3 regions of the Pseudomonas sp. GW821-FHT07B01 genome follow, and region 3 is predicted to be linked to each of the others. Evidence: riboswitches for the same ligand, from Rfam matches in the RefSeq annotation. Region 3 holds a riboswitch; each other region holds the start of a gene.

The links. A riboswitch is a leader RNA that binds a small molecule or an ion and turns the genes downstream of it on or off. The one in region 3 is predicted to bind cobalamin.
Region 1: it holds a riboswitch for cobalamin, as region 3 does, so the genes downstream of both, AC07S6_RS20665 (CbtB domain-containing protein) here and cobO (cob(I)yrinic acid a,c-diamide adenosyltransferase) in region 3, are expected to answer to the same signal.
Region 2: it holds a riboswitch for cobalamin, as region 3 does, so the genes downstream of both, AC07S6_RS00060 (ABC transporter substrate-binding protein) here and cobO (cob(I)yrinic acid a,c-diamide adenosyltransferase) in region 3, are expected to answer to the same signal.

Annotation. Positions count from the first base shown of each region.
Region 1 is NZ_JBWKRA010000020.1:97,794-103,907, reverse strand. Features, by position in the region: gene cobN (cobaltochelatase subunit CobN) at 1-1,834, opposite strand, end outside; gene cobW (cobalamin biosynthesis protein CobW) at 1,837-2,898, opposite strand; cobalamin riboswitch at 2,992-3,191, opposite strand; cobalamin riboswitch at 3,233-3,445, shown strand; gene AC07S6_RS20665 (CbtB domain-containing protein) at 3,543-3,731, shown strand; gene AC07S6_RS20660 (CbtA family protein) at 3,743-4,447, shown strand; gene AC07S6_RS20655 (cobalamin biosynthesis protein) at 4,444-4,836, shown strand; gene cobM (precorrin-4 C(11)-methyltransferase) at 4,906-5,652, shown strand; gene nfuA (Fe-S biogenesis protein NfuA) at 5,769-6,114, opposite strand, start outside.
Region 2 is NZ_JBWKRA010000001.1:8,033-14,146, reverse strand. Features, by position in the region: gene AC07S6_RS00070 (ABC transporter ATP-binding protein) at 1-698, opposite strand, end outside; gene AC07S6_RS00065 (FecCD family ABC transporter permease) at 695-1,699, opposite strand; gene AC07S6_RS00060 (ABC transporter substrate-binding protein) at 1,696-2,706, opposite strand; cobalamin riboswitch at 2,822-3,014, opposite strand; gene AC07S6_RS00055 (DNA/RNA non-specific endonuclease) at 3,134-4,063, opposite strand; gene AC07S6_RS00050 (M4 family metallopeptidase) at 4,200-5,261, shown strand; gene AC07S6_RS00045 (protealysin inhibitor emfourin) at 5,291-5,596, shown strand; gene AC07S6_RS00040 (aldehyde dehydrogenase family protein) at 5,615-6,114, opposite strand, start outside.
Region 3 is NZ_JBWKRA010000001.1:274,378-280,491, forward strand. Features, by position in the region: gene cbiB (adenosylcobinamide-phosphate synthase CbiB) at 1-770, opposite strand, end outside; gene bluB (5,6-dimethylbenzimidazole synthase) at 767-1,417, opposite strand; gene AC07S6_RS01295 (cobyrinic acid a,c-diamide synthase CobB) at 1,414-2,796, opposite strand; gene cobO (cob(I)yrinic acid a,c-diamide adenosyltransferase) at 2,793-3,404, opposite strand; cobalamin riboswitch at 3,484-3,730, opposite strand; gene AC07S6_RS01305 (PQQ-dependent sugar dehydrogenase) at 3,830-5,143, shown strand; gene AC07S6_RS01310 (C40 family peptidase) at 5,267-5,806, opposite strand; gene AC07S6_RS01315 (C40 family peptidase) at 5,951-6,114, opposite strand, start outside.

The sequences.
Region 1 (6,114 bases), on a different contig from region 3:
GCGGTGGCATCAGGTGGTCGATGATCACCGCCTGGGTGCGCCGCTTGGCCTGGGCGCCCTCACCCGGGTCGTTGACGATAAACGGGTAGATATTCGGCAGCGGCCCCAGCAATGCATCCGGCCAGCAGTGCTCCGACAGGCCCACGCCTTTGCCGGGCAGCCACTCCAGGTTGCCGTGCTTGCCCACATGGATCACGCCGTGGGCGCCGTAGGTATGGCGTAGCCAGAAATAGAACGCCAGGTAGCCATGGGGCGGCACCAGGTCCGGGTCGTGGTACACCGCGCTGGCATCTACCTGGTAACCCCGGGCCGGCTGGATGCCGACAAAGGTCAGGCCCAGGCGCAGGCCGGCGACCATCAAGCGGCCATCGCGGCACATCGGATCGTTTTGCGGCGCGCCCCAACGCTCCAGCACGGCCTGGCGATTGGAGGCCGGCAAACGATCAAACATCGCCTGGTATTCCACAAGGCTCAGGCTTTGATGGCAGGGGCGCAGGTCGAGGCTGTCGAGATCGTTGGTGACGCCGCCGAGCAGTTCATGGATCAGCGCGGTGCCGCTGCCGGGCAGCCGCTCCGCCACCGGGTAGCCCTCGGCTTGCAAGGCGCGCAGGATATTCAGCGCTGCCGCCGGGGTGTCCAAGCCTACGCCGTTGCCGATGCGACCGTCGCGGGTCGGGTAGTTGGCGAGGATCAACGCAATCCGTTTCTCGGCATTGGGCACCCGCGCCAACTCGACCCAACGGCGTGCCAGCTCAGCGACAAAATCCATGCGTTCGGGCGCTGCGCGGTAGCACACCACGTCCGACTGGCTGCGCTCGCTGCGCCAGGCCAGATCCTTGAAACTGATCGGCCGGCTGATGATGCGCCCGTCCAACTCCGGCAAGGCAATGTGCATCGCCAGGTCGCGGGGCCCCAGGCCTTGTTCGCTGGCCTGCCAGCCGGGCTGGTTGTCCTGGGCGCAGATCGCCTGGATCACCGGGATATTACGGCGAAACGGGCGCAAATGCGGCGCTTCCGGGCTCGATTGGGCAAAGCCGGTGGTGTTCAGAATTACCGCGGCTTGCACGTCATCCAACAGGTCCTCGACCACCGTGAGGCAGCCGGGTTCTTTCAAACTGGCCACCGCGACAGGCAACGGGTTGAGGCCCGCCGCCTGTAAGCGCTGGCAGAACACATCAATAAAACCGGTATTGGCCGCCTGTAAATGGGAGCGGTAGAACAGCACCGCAGCCACGGGCCAATCGGCGTGCCAATCGGCCTGCCAGTCAGTGAGGCGGGCATTGGCGTTGTGCGGGTGATAGATCGCCGTGCGCGGCAGCGCTTGCGGCTCGGCCCAGACATAGTCGCGGCCCAGGTGGGCACTGGCCAGGCAATGGTAAAAATCCAGGGCATTGCCCAGGCCACCTTGGCGCAGGAAGTGCCACAGGCGCTCGCGGTGTTCGGCCGCAACGGTGCTCAGGCTGCTGAGTTCCGGGTCCGGGCGGTCGTCACCCGGCACTAGAATCAGGGTGACGCCGCGTTCGGCCAACTCCACCAGGCGCTCGATGCCGTAGCGCCAATACCCGATGCCGCCGTGCAATGACAGCAGGATGACCTTGGCGTGGCGCAATACCTCGTCGACGTACAGGTCGACCGAGGCATGGTTCTGCACCTGCATCGGGTTGGCCAGGCGCAGGCTGGGGTAATCCTCGGGCAATTGCTGGGCGGCTTCGGCGAGCAGCGCCAGGCTGGAATCGCCGCTGCACAGGATCACCAGTTCAGCGGGGGTCTGGCCAAGGTCAGCTATATTGTCGTCCGCGACGAAACCACCGGGTTGGGTCCTGAGCAGGTGCATGGTTAAACGCTGAGGGCAGCGCGCAATTGCGCTTCGAGGCCAGCGGCGTCCAGTTCCTGGCCGATCAGCACCAGGCGCGTGGTGCGTGCTTCGTCAGCGCCCCAGGCACGGTCGAAGTGTTTGTCAAAGCGCGTGCCCACGCCCTGGATCAGCAGGCGCATCGGTTTGTTGGGGATCGCGGCGAACCCTTTCACCCGCAGGATGCCGTGCTGCACCACCAATTGGGTCAGGGCGTCGAGCAGCAGCGCCTCATCGGCTTGGGGCAAGTCGATGGAGATGGAGTCGAAGGCATCGTGATCGTGGTCGTCTTCACCTTCGTGGTGATGGTCGTGATGGCTGTGACGCCCGTCGATATGTTCCTCGGAACCGACGCCCAGGCCGATCAGCACGTCCAGGGGCAGGCGACCGCTGCTGGCTTCGATGATCTTCACCGCGGCCGGCAGTTCTTCGGCGACTTCCAGGCGCACGCGGGCCAGGTCTTCGGCGCTGATAAGGTCGCTTTTGTTGAGGATCACCAGGTCGGCGCTGGCCAGTTGGTCGGCGAACAACTCATGCAACGGCGACTCGTGGTCCAGGTTCGGGTCAAGTTTGCGCTGGGCGTCGACCTGGTCCGGGAAGGCGGCAAAGGTACCGGCGGCCACGGCCGGGCTGTCGACCACGGTGATCACCGCGTCAACGGTGCAGGCGCTGCGGATTTCCGGCCACTGGAAGGCTTGCACCAACGGCTTGGGCAGGGCCAGGCCCGAGGTTTCGATGAGGATATGGTCCAGGTCACCGCGACGGGCGACCAATTCGCGCATCACCGGAAAGAACTCTTCCTGCACCGTGCAGCACAGGCAACCGTTGGCCAGTTCGTAGACGCGGCCATTGGCTTCTTCTTCGGTGCAACCGATAGAACACTGCTTGAGGATTTCACCGTCGATGCCCAGCTCGCCGAACTCGTTGACGATCACCGCAATGCGACGGCCCTGGGCGTTGTCGAGCATATGGCGCAACAGCGTGGTTTTGCCCGAGCCAAGGAAGCCGGTAACGATGGTGACGGGAAGTTTGGCCAGTGTTTTCATCGGATGCCCTTTGGGGCGGGCATACGGGACGACAGGCCCTGCGGCGGCGCGCAGCAGCGGATTTCGTCACCGGATCACCCCGCCCGGTTGAATTGGAAAATCGGTTGCGAGGCAGGTCTCCTGGCTTGGGGTGTGCAGGTCTTGCGACCAACGCTGACTGCGCCTTCCCGCCCTATCGGCAGTGGCGTGGCAGTCAACTGAACCCTTCACAGTTGCGGGGGCAGCCGCGGCTTGAACCGCGTTCCCTTCTTAGCTTCGGCCTGGGCCGAAGAACCTCGAAGATGCAAGGCTACAGTGGCTTGCAGCATTTGACTACCGTCCCGGCCCATGCTCTCCTACACGCCTTGTTTCGGGTGCCCTTCACAGGGTGAAACGGGAAACCGGTGCGTCATAGACCTATGACCAGTCCGGTGCTGCCCCCGCAACGGTAAGCGAGCGAAGCGTCACGGCCACTGTGCTTTTGCATGGGAAGGCGATGCTTTCAGGAGGACTCTTTCAAGAGCCGCCCCTCGCAAGCCCGGAGACCGGCCCGAAAAATTCAGATAACAAACCCGCGGTGGGCGGGCGCTGTTCAGAACCCTGCGTGCCTGGCGCGTGGGGTTTTCATGCGCTCGTTTCACCCTGACACCTGAAAGGGACGCGCCATGTCGATCATCAGCAGCACTTCGCACACCGCTACTAGCACCGCCACCCTCAGCCAACGCCTGACCGCCGCCATCGGTGCGTCGATCCTTGGCGCGTGCCTGGTGTATTTCGCCGGGTTCTCGCATATCGAGGCGGTGCACAACGCCGCCCACGATACCCGCCACAGCGCTGCGTTCCCGTGCCATTGAGAGCTGCCGACATGATCAAGCGTATTGCGCAAACCGCAGGGTTCACTGGGCTTTTGGCTGCCTTGCTGCTGACCCTGCTGCAAAGTTTCTGGGTGGCACCGCTGATCCTGCAGGCGGAAAGCTTTGAAAAAGCCCCGCCAGCCGCCGAAATGGTGCACGAGCACGCCGCTGGCGCTGCTGCCCACAGCCACGATGCCCAAGCCTGGGAGCCGGAAGATGGCTGGCAGCGTGTGTTGTCCACCACTGGAGGCAACCTGGTGGTGGCCGTAGGCTTTGCACTGATGCTCGCCGGCCTCTACACGCTGCGTGCGCCGACCCGCACCGCCCAAGGCCTGCTCTGGGGCCTGGCCGGCTACGCGACCTTTGTACTGGCCCCCACCCTGGGCCTGCCACCGGAACTGCCGGGCACTGCGGCCGCGGACCTGACACTGCGCCAGACCTGGTGGATCGGCACCGCAGCCTCCACCGCCGCCGGCCTGGCGCTGATCGTGTTCGGTCGCAATTGGCTGTTGAAAGGCCTTGGGCTGGCGATTCTTGCCGTGCCCCACGTCATCGGCGCGCCGCAACCTGAGGTACATTCGATGCTGGCCCCGGAGGCGCTCGAAGCGCAGTTCAAGATCGCCTCGCAATTGACCAACGTCGCTTTCTGGCTGGCCCTGGGCCTGATCAGCGCCTGGTTGTTCCGCCGCAACCGCGACGACCAATACTCGGCATGATCCTGGTTGTCGGCTTGGGCTGCCAGCGGGGCTGTGAGGTTCACAGCCTGCTGGCGTTGCTCGACAGCGCCCTGGCCGAGGCCAGCATTGAGCGCTCACACATTACGGCGCTGGCAAGCATTGAGCCCAAACGCGATGAGCCCGGGATGCTGGCCCTGGCCCAGTGCCTGAACTTGCCTTTGCAATTTTTCTACGCAGAACAACTGGCGGGCTATGAGCATCGGCTGAGCTATCGCTCAGCGCTGGCTTTTGCTCACACCGGCTGTTACGGCGTGGCCGAAAGCGCCGCCCTGGCCCTGGCCGAACAGCTGTCCGACAGCCCTGCCCGCCTGCTGATCCCGCGAAAGAAAAATACCCAAGCGACCCTGGCATTAGCCTGCGCCGGTTAAAATCTCGATAATTGCCACTCTCGATCATGAGCGTTGTTCATGCTCGCTCGTTTCTCAACAGGATTTTTCATGACCGTCTACTTTATTGGCGCCGGCCCCGGCGACCCGGAATTGATCACCGTCAAGGGCCAGCGGCTGATCCGCAGTTGCCCGGTGATCATCTACGCCGGCTCGCTGGTGCCCGCCGCCGTACTGGAAGGTCATCAGGCGCTCCAGGTGGTCAACAGCGCCGAGCTGCACCTGGAACAAATCATCGAGCTGATCAAGACGGCCCATGCCCAAGGCCAGGATGTGGCGCGGGTGCACTCCGGTGATCCCAGCCTGTATGGGGCGATTGGTGAACAAATACGCCATTTGCGTGAGCTGGGCATCCCTTTCCAGATCATTCCAGGGGTCACGGCGGTCGCCGCGTGCGCGGCCCTGCTGGAGACCGAACTGACCCTGCCGGACATCGCCCAAAGCGTGATCCTGACCCGTTACGCCGATAAAACCCGCATGCCCCCCGGTGAAGACTTCGACAGCCTGGCGCGGCATGGCACCACGATGGCGATTCATCTGGGGGTCAATCATCTGGAGAAAATCGTTGCCGAGCTGCTGCCGCACTATGGCGCAGACTGCCCGATTGCCGTGGTACACCGTGCCACCTGGCCGGATCAGGAGTGGGTGTTGGGCACGCTGAGTGACATTGCCGAGAAAGTCGCGGCCAAGGGGTTTCGGCGGACAGCGTTGATTGTGGTGGGCCGGGTGTTGTCCAGTGACAGTTTCAGCGAGTCGTCGCTGTACCGCGCAGGGCATGCGCACCTCTATCGCCCCTGAAGCCAGCTCCCACACTTGATCTGCTTTATCAGATATATTTTGCAACTCTATGAATTTAAATAATAAAAAAACGGCGCTCACGGGCGCCGTTTTTTTGTTCGCAGTGAACACCTTACTCAGTAGTAGGCGTTTTCTTTCTGCGTGTGGTCAGTCACGTCACGTACACCCTTGAGTTCAGGAATACGTTCCAGCAGCGTGCGCTCGATGCCCTCACGCAAGGTCACGTCCGCCTGGCCGCAGCCCTGGCAGCCGCCGCCGAACTTCAGTACGGCGATACCGTCATCCACCACGTCGATCAGGCTCACCTGGCCGCCATGGCTGGCCAGCCCCGGGTTGATCTCGGTTTGCAGGTAGTAGTTGATACGCTCATTGACCGGGCTGTCGGCGTTGACGTTCGGCACCTTGGCGTTGGGGGCCTTGATGGTCAACTGGCCGCCCATACGGTCGGTGGCGTAGTCGACC
Region 2 (6,114 bases), 270 kb from region 3:
CCGAATGTCTCCTGCAAGCGCTGTGGCGTCAGCACCTCCAGCGGCGCGCCCAGCGCCACCAGTTGCCCGCGATCCAGCACGGCCAGGCGATCACAGGTCAACGCCTGGTTCAGATCATGCAGCGCAATCAAGGTGGTCACGGGCAAGCCTTGCACGCCTTTGAGGATCGCCAGTTGATGCTGGATATCCAGGTGATTGGTCGGCTCATCCAGCAATAAAATCTGCGGGCGTTGCGCCAGGGCGCGAGCGATGTGCACGCGCTGGCGTTCGCCACCCGAGAGGCTGCGCCAGGCGCGTTGGCTCAGGTGGGTGGCGTCTACGTCATGTAGGGCCTGGTGCACGATGGCGTCGTCCTCGCGTGACCACGGGCTCAACGCCGACAGCCAAGGCGTGCGGCCCAGGGCCACGGCGTCGAACACGCGGATCGCGTCGTCGGTGTCGGCCTGTTGCTCCACGACCGCCAATTGCTGCGCGATGGTGCGGCGCGACAACTCACCGAGCCGCTTGCCACCCAGGCGAACTTCGCCGCTGGCCGGCACACGCAAGCCGGCCAGCAATTTGAGCAGGGTGGATTTGCCTGAACCATTGGGCCCGACGATACCGAGGGTTTCACCCAACTGCACGTCGAGGTCAATGTCACGCAGCAACTGCGCGTCACGCACTTTGAAGCCCAGGCCGCGGCAACTGAGTACGCTCATCGGGCATTCCTCCGGCCGATCAGGATCAGCGCAAACACCGGCGCGCCCACCAATGCGGTGACCACACCCACCGGAATCACCTGGCCCTTGATCAAGGTGCGCGACAGCACGTCCGCAGCGATCAAAAACAGCGCGCCACCCAAGGCACTGGCCGGCAGCAAACGCGAATGCCCGGTGCCAAGCAACAGGCGCACCGCATGGGGAATCACCAAGCCGACAAACCCGATGGAGCCGACGATGGATACCATCACCGCCGTCACCAGCGCGGCGCAGGCCACCAGCACAAATTGCACGCGGCGCACCGGGATGCCGAGGGAGGCTGCCGAGTCGCTGCCGAAGGTGAACGCATCCAGTGCACGCCGGTGCCACAGGCACACGGCGAGCCCCACGACCGCCACCGGCACCGCCAACCACACCGACGGCCAGCGCACGCCGCTGAGGTTGCCCAGCAGCCAGAACATAATGCCGCGGGCTTGTTCGGAGCTGGCCGACTTGGTGATCAGGAACGCGGTCAGGGCATTGAACAACTGTGAACCGGCGATGCCCGCGAGGATAATCTGCCCGGTGCCGCTGGACGATCCGCTGGCTCGTGCGAGTAGAGTCACCAGCGCAAAGGCCGCCATCGCCCCCACAAACGCGCCCGCCGACAACGACACCAGGCCACCGCCCACGCCGATCAAGGCCACGAGCACCGCGCCGGTTGAAGCGCCGGCGCTGATGCCCAGCAGGTACGGGTCGGCCAGCGGGTTACGCAGCAGCGATTGCAGGATCACCCCGCACGTTGCCAACCCTGCGCCGCAAGCTGCGGCCACCAATGCACGGGTGAGGCGGTAGTTCCACACCACGCCTTCGTCGATGGGGTCCAGTGCATAGCTGGCGCCCCAGAGTTTATTGGCGAGCACCTGCAGCACCACCTGCGGTTCTATGGCGGTTTCACCGATGGCGACGCCAGCGAGCAGGGCGAGCAGCAGCAACGCCAGGGCGAGTAGGGTGCGCATCATTGGCCCAGGTGGTAGCCGTCAATGGCGGCCGCCAGTTGTTCAAGGCCTTCGAAGGTGCGCAGGCTCGCCTGCAAGGCCAGAGCGTCGAGGATGATGATGCGGTTGTTCTTCACCGCGTCCATGTTGCGGGTCACGGGGTCGCTGCGCAGGAAGGCGAGTTTCTTTTCATGGTCGTCGGCCGGGTAGCGACGGCGATCCATGCGTGCGATCACCAGGAAGGTGGGGTTGGCCTTGGCGATGGTTTCCCAGCCGACGGCAGGCCATTCTTCATCGGACTGCACCACGTTACGCAGGCCAAGGGTTTGCAGCATGAATTGCGGCACGCCTTTGTGGCCGGCTACGTAAGGGTCGCTGGCCATTTCGGCGCTGGAGAACCACACCAGTGCGCTGGCTTGCTGCAAGCCCTTGCCCTGGGCCGTGGCGACGGATTTGGCCAGGCGCGCCTTGAGTTCGTCGGTCAGTTGTTGGCCGCGATCCTGCACGTCGAAAATCTGCGCCAGTTGCTGGAGGCTCTGGTAGATCGTCTCGATGCGAAAGGGCTCTAATCGCGTGCCGTCGGCGCCGACCAGGTTGTCCTTGCCTTCGCAATCGGACGGCAACAGGTAGGTGGGGATCTTCAGTTCATGAAACTGTTCACGGGTACCGACCACGCCTTGGGGGCCCACCACCCATTCCAGCTCGGCGGCCACCAGTTGCGGGCGCTTGGCGAGTACGGCTTCGAAGCTGGGCTCGTTGTTGGCCAGGCGCTCGATGTGATCGTCCTGGGCCTTGTACTGCGCCGCCACGTTATTGAACCACAGCGAAGTGCCGACCACCTTGTCGCCCACGCCCAGGGCATACAGCATCTCGGTGGCGGCCTGGCCGATGGTGACGCTGCGGGCGGGGGCGTGCTGGAAGGTCAGGGTGCTGCCGCAGTTTTGCAGGGTCAGCGGGTACTGAGTGGGCGCGGCTTGCGCCAGGGCACACATACCCAAGCCTGCGATCAGGGCGGTAACGCGTGGCAGCATGAGGCGATCTCCTTGTGAACCGTAGGTGCAGCAGGGGAGGTACGGCTCGGAAATACGCCCATGGAGGCTGCTGATGCGCAGGGCCAGGATGTCCTTCCCGGACACCCCGCCGGTTAGTGAGTTAGCTGGGCCGGCAGGTCTCCTGACTGATGCGTCGTCGCCATGCCCCGCCTTCCCGGACGTGGTCCAGTGGCATTCAAGGGCAGGCTCGGCATCTACAGTTGCGGGGGCAGTTTCGGTTCACGTCGCGTGCGGCGTTTCGAATTCCCTGTTAGTCCCATACGGGAACCGGCGGCGGTATGGTAAGCGATCACCCCCTGTAGGAGCGAGCTTGCTCGCGAAGGTCGTCAACGATAACGCTGGGCACCTGATGCCCCGCGGCGCTTTCCTGTTCTTCGCGAGCAAGCTCGCTCCTACAAAAGAAGCGTCAGAGCCGAATATCCTGGGGGCCGCGGATCAACGCTTCGATCCGGGTGCCTGTGGCGCGCTCTTCGTTGCTGAAGCCGTCGTAGTCGGCCAGGTTGGCGAAGCGGATGCCGGTCAGTTGTTCGATCGCAATCACACTGCGCTGGTAGGTTCGAAGCGGGCCGAATACCAGGTCGAGTTGGCCCAGTTCGCGGCTCTGGTCAATCATGTAGGCGCTGGCGGAAGGCTTGCCATCGTCGCTGAGGTAGGCCACTACTTTCCAGAACGCCTTGGGGATTTTCACGCCACGGTACAGTCGGTCGTCATCGGCGAACACTGGCCCGGTAAACACCGTGGCCCGGGCTTTCCAGCGCTGGGTGTTGTCGAGGATGTAGTCTTCGAGCTCCAGCCAGGTCTTCTGGTTGAAGCCGCTCATTTGGGGTGAGCAATTGGTGAAGTGAAAGGTGTCGAAGTTGGCGGTGTTGGCCTCGTCGCCCCAGTTGGGGTCCTGGCGCCGCACCAGGTGGCCGCGGTCCAGGCCATTGCCGGCATAAAGGTCTTCACCTACCTGCGCATCCAGGGGCAGGCGACCATCGTAGGCCCAGGTGTCGTTGCTGCGCGTGATGTCCACATGCTTGGCGCCATCGATATTCACCCCCACGTACAGCGCCAGTCGTCGAGCGCGCGACATTGTGATGGAGAAGTGCGTGTAGTCCAGGCGCTGGGGTTGCACATCGCCCGCCAGTGGCTGGTCAACCGTGGGCCATGGCACCACGAAGTCGCTGAGGAAGTCGTCGGCATAGCCCGCGCGGTTTTTGAGGTCCTTGGCCGCGGTGACGCGCGGCGTCGCGGCTCTGGCTTCCAGCAGGGTGGGGCTGGCCGCGACCAATGGGCGCAGGTCGGCAAGCCTTGGGCGGTGGGAAAGGTCGATGTTGGCTGCGCGGGCGGGCATGGGCATGTTCCTTATGGGCCTGGGATAAACACCACTGAAACACAAAACCATGACAATTTGGCCCAGGTGGCGAACTCAGGACTATCCTGAAAACCGTTACCCGGACGTTCATCACACGCCAAAAAGGAGCCAGCTCATGTGTGTTCGCCAACCGCGCAACCCGATTTTTTGCCTGATCCCGCCGTACATGTTCGACCAGATCGCCCGCCACGGTGACAAAGCCCAACGGGAAGTTGCACTACGCACGCGTGCCAAGGACAGCACGTTTCGCTCGTTGCGCATGGTCGCGGTACCCGCCAAGGGCCCGGCCCGCATGGCACTGGCCGTGGGCGCCGAGAAGCAACGCTCGATCTACAGTGCCGAAAACACCGACAGCCTGCCCGGCAAGCTGATTCGCGGCGAAGGGCAGCCCGCCAGTGGCGATGCCGCGGTGGACGAAGCCTATGACGGCCTGGGCGCAACCTTCGATTTTTTCGACCAGGTCTTCGACCGCAACTCCATCGACGATGCGGGCATGGCGCTGGACGCCACGGTGCACTTCGGCCAGGACTACAACAATGCCTTCTGGAATTCGACCCAGATGGTGTTCGGCGATGGTGACCAGCAGTTGTTCAACCGCTTCACCGTGGCACTCGACGTTATTGGCCATGAGTTGGCCCATGGCGTGACCGAGGATGAGGCCAAGCTGATGTACTTCAACCAGTCCGGTGCGCTGAACGAGTCGTTGTCGGATGTGTTTGGCTCGTTGATCAAGCAGTACGCGCTGAAGCAAACGGCCGAGGACGCCGACTGGTTGATCGGCAAGGGGCTGTTTACCAAAAAGATCAAGGGCACGGCGCTGCGCTCGATGAAGGCGCCAGGCACTGCGTTTGATGACAAGCTGCTGGGCAAAGACCCACAGCCTGGGCACATGGATGATTTTGTGCAAACTTACGAGGACAATGGCGGGGTGCATATCAATTCCGGCATTCCCAACCACGCGTTCTATCAGGTGGCCACCCGGATTGGCGGGTTCGCCTGGGAGCGTGCCGGGCGTATCTGGTATGACGCACTGCGCGATTCGCGGCTGCGACCCAATTCCGGGTTTTTGCGTTTTGCGCGCATCACCCACGACATTGCCGGCCAGCTTTATGGTGTGAACAAAGCTGAGCACAAGGCAGTCAAGGAAGGCTGGAAAGCGGTAGGTATAAACGTTTGACGAAGCCGCCTGCGCGGCGAGGAACAGCCATGCGAATTTCAATCAAGGAAAGCGGCGGACCGGCGTTTTTTCCGGGGTTGGCCAAGCCGCGCACGGTAGAGTTGGACGCGTTGCCCGAGCCCGACCAGCAGGAGTTGCGGCAACTGATTGAAGCGTGCGATTTTTTCCAGTTGCCGCAAAGCACCGATCCCGAGCCTGGCAACCCAGGCCGAGTGCATTACACCCTGACAGTAGCGGAGGGCGAGCGCGAGCACACAGTCTGTGTACTCGCGCCGGTGAATCCCCCGGCACTGGACGGTTTGGTGCAGTGCGTGCGACGGCATATTAATTGTTGAAGCGCCAATGCTGGCAGGCTACTTACGATCCAGCCATACCGTCTGCGCATTGCAGAACTCGCGTACGCCGAAGTGCGACAGCTCGCGGCCGAACCCGCTTTTCTTCACGCCGCCAAATGCCACCCGCGGGTCTGACACGCTGAACGCGTTGACAAAGACCCCGCCGGTTTCCAACTGATCGGCAATCGCCCGCGCCTTTGCGGAATCGGCCGTGAAGATGCTCGCGGTCAGGCCAAACTCGCTGTCATTGGCCAGCGCCACGGCGTGCTCGGCGTCGCGGGCAGTGATGATCGAGGCCACGGGGCCAAACAGTTCCTGTTTGAACGACGTCATGTGGTCGGTGACGTCGGCCAGGATGGTCGGTTCATAGTAATTGCCCGCGCCCGTGACTTTATGGCCGCCCAGCAGCAGCGTGGCGCCTTCTTCCAGGGTCGCCTGGACCTGGCCGTGCAGTTCGTCACGCAGATCAAAGCGCGCCATGGGGCCGATATAGGTGGTGTCGGAGGTGGGCTCGCCCA
Region 3 (6,114 bases):
CCGTGATAAATCGCCGCGCCGCCCAGTTCCACACCCAAGGCACCGGCCCCCGCCGCCATCACCGGGCCGGCGTTGGGGCTGTCCCAAGTCGGGCCCTGGGTGCGCCAGCATTTGAGCGCCAGGCGGGTTTTACCCAATAGCGCGTAGGTTAAAGCCACCAGGCGCGCAGGAATATAGTTGAGCACATCATCGATCCTGGCGGCTGCCCAACCGAAGCGCTCAAAGCGCTCATTGCGATAGCCCCACATGGCGTCCAGGGTGTTGCTCAGACGATAGAGCACCACGCCCGGCACACCGGCCACCACAAACCAGAACAACGCGGCGAATACCGCATCGCTGCCGTTCTCCAGCACCGATTCGGTGGCTGCGCGGGCCACTTCAGTACGGTCCAGTTCACTGGTCTGACGGCTGACCAGGTAACTCACACGTGTACGCGCCTCGTCCAGGTCATCACGGCGCAGAGCCTGGGCCACTGGCATCACGTGCTCGCCCAGGCTGCGCATGCCCAAGGCGCAGTACAGCGCCAGGATCTCCAGCAGCCAGCCGATATAAGGCGCCCACGACAACGCCGTGGCCAGCAGGGTCAGCGGCACCACCGCGATAAACCACGCAGTCACACCATGGCTGCGCCAGCCACGCCCGCCAGTATTGAAACGTTGTTCGATACGCCCGGCGAAATTGCCGAACGCCACCAGCGGATGCCAGCGCCTGGGCTCACCCAGCAGCGCATCCAGCGCGACCGCAGCGACACACAGCAAGGCCACACTCATTGACTCACTCCCCACTTGTTTTCATACAGCATGTCACTGAGCGGTCGCGGCTCGGCCCAGCCCTCGAGCTGCAACATCGGTGCCGGGTAAAACTCTGCCACCGGACCCAGGCACAACACTGCCAGGGGCTTTGCACCGGGTGGCAAACCCAGCAACTCGGCCAGGGCCTGGGGGTCGAACAGCGAAACCCAGCCCATGCCCAACCCTTCCACGCGCGCCGCCAGCCACAGGTTCTGGATGGCGCAGGAGAGCGAGGCCATGTCCATTTCCGGCAAGGTGCGGCGCCCGAAAATGTGGCGCTCACGATCGTCCATCAAGGCGGCGACCAGTACCTCGGCGCAGTCGTTGATGCCTTCAACCTTGAGCTTCATGAACGCATCGGAGCGCTCGCCCAATGCCTCGGCAGTGCGCACGCGCTCTTCCTCTACCAACTGTTGAATCTGGCTGCGCAACGAGCGGTCGCTGATGCGGATAAAACGCCACGGCTGCATCAGGCCGACGCTGGGCGCCTGGTGCGCGGCGTGGAGCAGGCGTTGCAGCAGTTCAGGCGCGACGCTGCCACCGCGGAAGTGGCGCATGTCGCGGCGTTCGGCGATGGCGCGATAGACGGCCTCTCGATCGGCTTGGGGGAAAGCGTTGTCAGTCATGGCCTCATCGGGGGCAAGCCCCCTCCCACATTTGGAATGCATTCCCCTGTGGGACCTGGCTTGCCTGCGATAGCTGTCTCAAGGTCTGGCGCGAACAACGCGGCCACCGCGCCAGGATTCGACGGAAAATAAAAGTGCACATAGGAGGCGGTCAAACGACCCTGTCGGTAAACCGCTTCGGCACCGCGCCCGCCGTTAGGGCTAAGTCCACGGGCAATCGGCGCCCATTCGGTACTGGTCAGAGAATGATGATAGGTATGCCCACGCAAGGTCCCCTCCGGCAGCTCGACACTTTGCAGCGCCAGGGCCGCGAGTTTCTTCTGCATCACCGCATCGCCTTGCAACAAGCCAACCAGTTCGGCGCGTGTACCGCCCACATCGGTCAAGGAGTCGAGCAGATAGAGCATGCCGCCACATTCAGCGAGCAGTGGCTTGCCAGCGGCGTGATGAGCACGAATTGCGCCCAGCATCGAGGTATTGGCCGACAATGCCTGGTGGTGCAGTTCCGGATACCCGCCGGGCAGATAGAGGCTGTCAGCTTGAGGCAATTGGCGATCATGGATCGGTGAGAAGAACTTCAGCTCCGCGCCCATTGCCCGCAACAGATCCAGGCTGGCGCCGTAGGTAAAGGCAAAGGCTTCGTCACGGGCCACGGCAATCCGCACACCGGCCAGCAAGGGTTCGGTTTCGATCACGTGCGGCGCGGCAAAGGTCACCGGCGGCGGCAGGGCCACTTCGCAACTGCTGCCCAACGCCTGGGCGGCGGCATCCAGGCGTATATCAAGGTCATTCAGTTCGCTGGCTTGCACCAGGCCCAGGTGGCGGCTGGGCAGTTCGATGCCGGTCTCACGGGATAACGCGCCGTACCAACGCAAGCCCTCAGTGAGGCTGCCTTCAAGCAATTGCGCATGACGCAGGGTGCCGACGCGGTTGGCCAGCACGCCGGCGAATGGCAGGTCGGGCTGATAGCGCGCCAGCCCCAGGGCCAGGGCGCCGAACGTCTGGGCCATAGCCGTGCCATCAATCACGCCCAGCACCGGTACACCGAAGTGCCGCGCCAGGTCAGCGCTGGAAGGCGTGCCGTCGAACAGGCCCATCACGCCTTCGATGAGGATCAGGTCAGCCTCCCCCGCCGCCTCCCAGAGCAGGCGGCGGCTTTCCTGCTCGCCCACCATCCACATGTCCAACTGGTACACCGGCGCGCCACTGGCACGCTCGTGGATCATCGGGTCGAGAAAGTCCGGCCCGCATTTGAACACGCGCACCTTGCGCCCCAGGTTGCGGTGCAAACGGGCCAACGCGGCGGTGACCGTGGTTTTGCCCTGGCCGGACGCCGGAGCGGCGATCAATACGGCCGGGCAATGACGGGGCTGATTCAAAGTTCGACGCCTTTCTGTGCCTTGATACCGGCCTGGAACGCGTGCTTGAGCATGCCCATTTCGGTGACGGTGTCGCCCATTTCGATCAGCTCAGGCTTGGCGCCACGGCCGGTGACCACCACATGCTGCATGGGCGGGCGGGCTTGCAGGTCGCTGAGTACCTGGTCCAGGTCAAGGTAACCGTGCTTGAGGGCGATGTTCAGTTCATCCAGCACCACCAAGCCGATGGAAGGGTCATTCAACATGGCCCGGGACACTGCCCAAGCCGCTTCGGCAGCGGCGATATCGCGCTGGCGATCCTGGGTTTCCCAGGTGAAACCTTCGCCCATCACGTGAAAGCGCACCTGCTCGGGGAAGCGGCGGAAAAACAATTCTTCGCCGGTGCTGTTACGCCCCTTGATGAACTGCACCACACCGCATTGCATGCCATGCCCCATGGCCCGGGCCAACATGCCGAACGCCGAACTGCTCTTGCCTTTGCCGTTGCCGGTCAGCACCAGCAGCAGGCCGCACTCGTTGGGGGAATTGGCGATGCGCTCGTCAATCACGGCTTTTTTGCGCAGCATGCGCGCCAGGTGGCGTTCGTCGCGGTCGGGGGAATCAGTCATGGCAGCTCTCCGTTGGGGCTGGACAAAAACGGCGGGCAGGAAAAAGAAAAAACAGACAGCCAAGCATCGCCCACCGTGATGCTGTTGGATGATCCAGGCCGGTCTCCGGGCTCATGAGTGGCGCTTTTGATAGCAAGCAGCCGAGGGTGCGCCTTCCCATATCGCACGCGATACAGTGGCAAACAGCACCGTCTTGACTCATTTACCGTTGCGGGGGCAGCGCCGGAATCGCGGCGGCACTGTGTACAAGTGCGCTCACTCACCGGCTTCCCTGTTTCACTCTGTCGACGCGCGCGCCACAGAGCACCTGGAACAAGCCGCGAAGGTTAGTGGGTTGGGGGTGGAGCGTCAATTAAAGCTGGCCTTGTACTTGAACCATCTGCCGTTCGTGCTTCTCTACCCCTACAGGTATCAAGGAGAAAACCATGCCTAAAACCCGACTCGCCCTACTGATCATGTTCGCCGGTAGCCTCGCTGCGTGCGGCGAAAGCTCAACCCTGCAGGTCGCCGACGGCACCGGGCCCTCGCCCCGGCTGCCGGAACCGAACAAGACGCTGATCCCCACTGTCAATATCGCCCCGGCCATCGGCTGGCCCGAAGGCGCCAAGCCAATCGCGGCCGCAGGCACCCAAGTGGCCGCATTCGCCGAAGGCCTGGACCACCCGCGCTGGCTCTACGTGCTGCCCAACGGCGACGTGCTGGTGGCCGAGACCAATGCACCGCCCAAGCCGGACGATGCCAAAGGCGTGCGCGGCTGGGTGATGGAAAAAGTCATGGACCGCGCTGGCGCCGGCGTGCCGAGCCCGAACCGCATTACCTTGCTGCGCGATGCCGACCATGATGGCGTGGCAGAAACTCGCACGGTGTTCCTGGAAAACCTCAACTCGCCGTTTGGCATGGCCCTGGTGGGCAACGACTTATATGTGGCCGATTCGGATAAGTTGCTGCGCTTCCCCTATCAGCCAGGTGAAACCGCGATCACCTCCCCAGGCACCAAGGTGGTGGATTTACCCGGTGGCCCCTTGAACCACCACTGGACCAAAAATGTGGTGGCCAGCCAGGACGGCAGCAAGCTGTACGTGAGCGTCGGCTCCAACAGCAACGTCGGCGAAAACGGCCTGGAAGCCGAACAGGGCCGCGCCGCCATTTGGGAAGTCGACCGCGCCAGCGGCCAACACCGCATTTTTGCCTCCGGCCTGCGCAACCCCAACGGCATGGCGTGGGAGCCACAGAGCGGCAAGCTGTGGACGGCAGTCAACGAGCGCGATGAAATCGGCAGTGACCTGGTGCCGGATTACATCACCTCGGTCAAGGATGGCGGCTTCTACGGCTGGCCTTTCAGTTATTACGGCCAGCATGTGGATGTGCGTGTCACCCCGCAGAACCTGGACATGGTCGCCAAGGCCATCGCTCCCGACTATGCGGTAGGCCCTCATACTGCGTCGCTGGGGCTGACCTTCGCCGAGGGCAGCAAACTGCCCGCTCCCTTCAGTAATGGCGCATTTATCGGCCAGCATGGTTCCTGGAACCGCAAGCCGCACAGTGGCTACAAGGTGATTTTCGTTCCCTTCGAAGGGGGCCAGCCGAAAGGGCAACCGGTGGATGTGCTGACGGGGTTTCTTGATAGCAATGAGAAAGCCATGGGCCGGCCGGTCGGCGTGGTGATAGATCAGCAGGGGGATTTGCTGGTGGCCGATGATGTGGGCAATAAGGTTTGGCGGGTGTCGGCTGTTAAGTAAATAACCACATACCAATGTGGGAGCGGGCTTGCCCGCGATTACGGTGGCCCAGCCAACTAAGCCGTTGACTGACACACTGCATTCGCGGGCAAGCCCGCTCCCACATTTTGGAGTTTTATTGATTCAGGGATTACGCGCCAGATTTCCTGGCAACACGCGTTTGGCACTCAGGTAGGCATTCTGCCAATACGCTTTGGATAGCGTATCCAGCTTCACCGTACCGCCGGTTTGAGGCGCGTGTACGAAGCGGCCCTCCCCCACATAGATGCCCGCATGGCTGACCCGCGAACCACCACCGGTAGCGAAGAACAGCAGGTCGCCGGTTTGCAGGTTTTGTTCGCTGACGTCCTGGGCACGCATCACGATCAATTCACGGGTGGTGCGCGGCAATGAGATGCCGGCAGCGTCGCGGAATACAAAGCCGATCAGGCCACTGCAATCAAACCCCGAGTCCGGTGTGTTGCCGCCCCAGCGGTAAGGTGTGCCGACCAGGCCCAGCGCACGAAAGAGCACGTCTTCGGCAGCAGGCGAGAAATTCTGGGTGGCATAGTTGAACACCGGCTTAGGCTTGACCGCGACAGGCGCGGGCGGCGGTGTACGACTGGCGCAGGCGCTGAGCAGCGCGGCGCAAACAATAAGCATCAGGCGGGCCGAGGTCGACATGTGCAGAACAATCCTGGTCTGGATGCGGCTTTCGCTGCCGAACGTTGAAAACCAGAACGCGCAAGCAAAGCTCGCGCGAACGGATGACAACAATGTCCAGGGATTCTAGCGCTTACACGTCAAACTTCAAGTATCACTTTAACTTTACTTACTAGCGGTAACCGTAGTCGGAGCCATGGCGAGTGCACGCTTGGCTTCGATGAAGGTTTTGCTCCAGTAGCTGTCACCCAGGTTATCGACCCGAACACCACCACTGCGGCGGCTGCTGGAGTGAATAAACTGGTTATCGCCCAGGTAGATACCGGCGT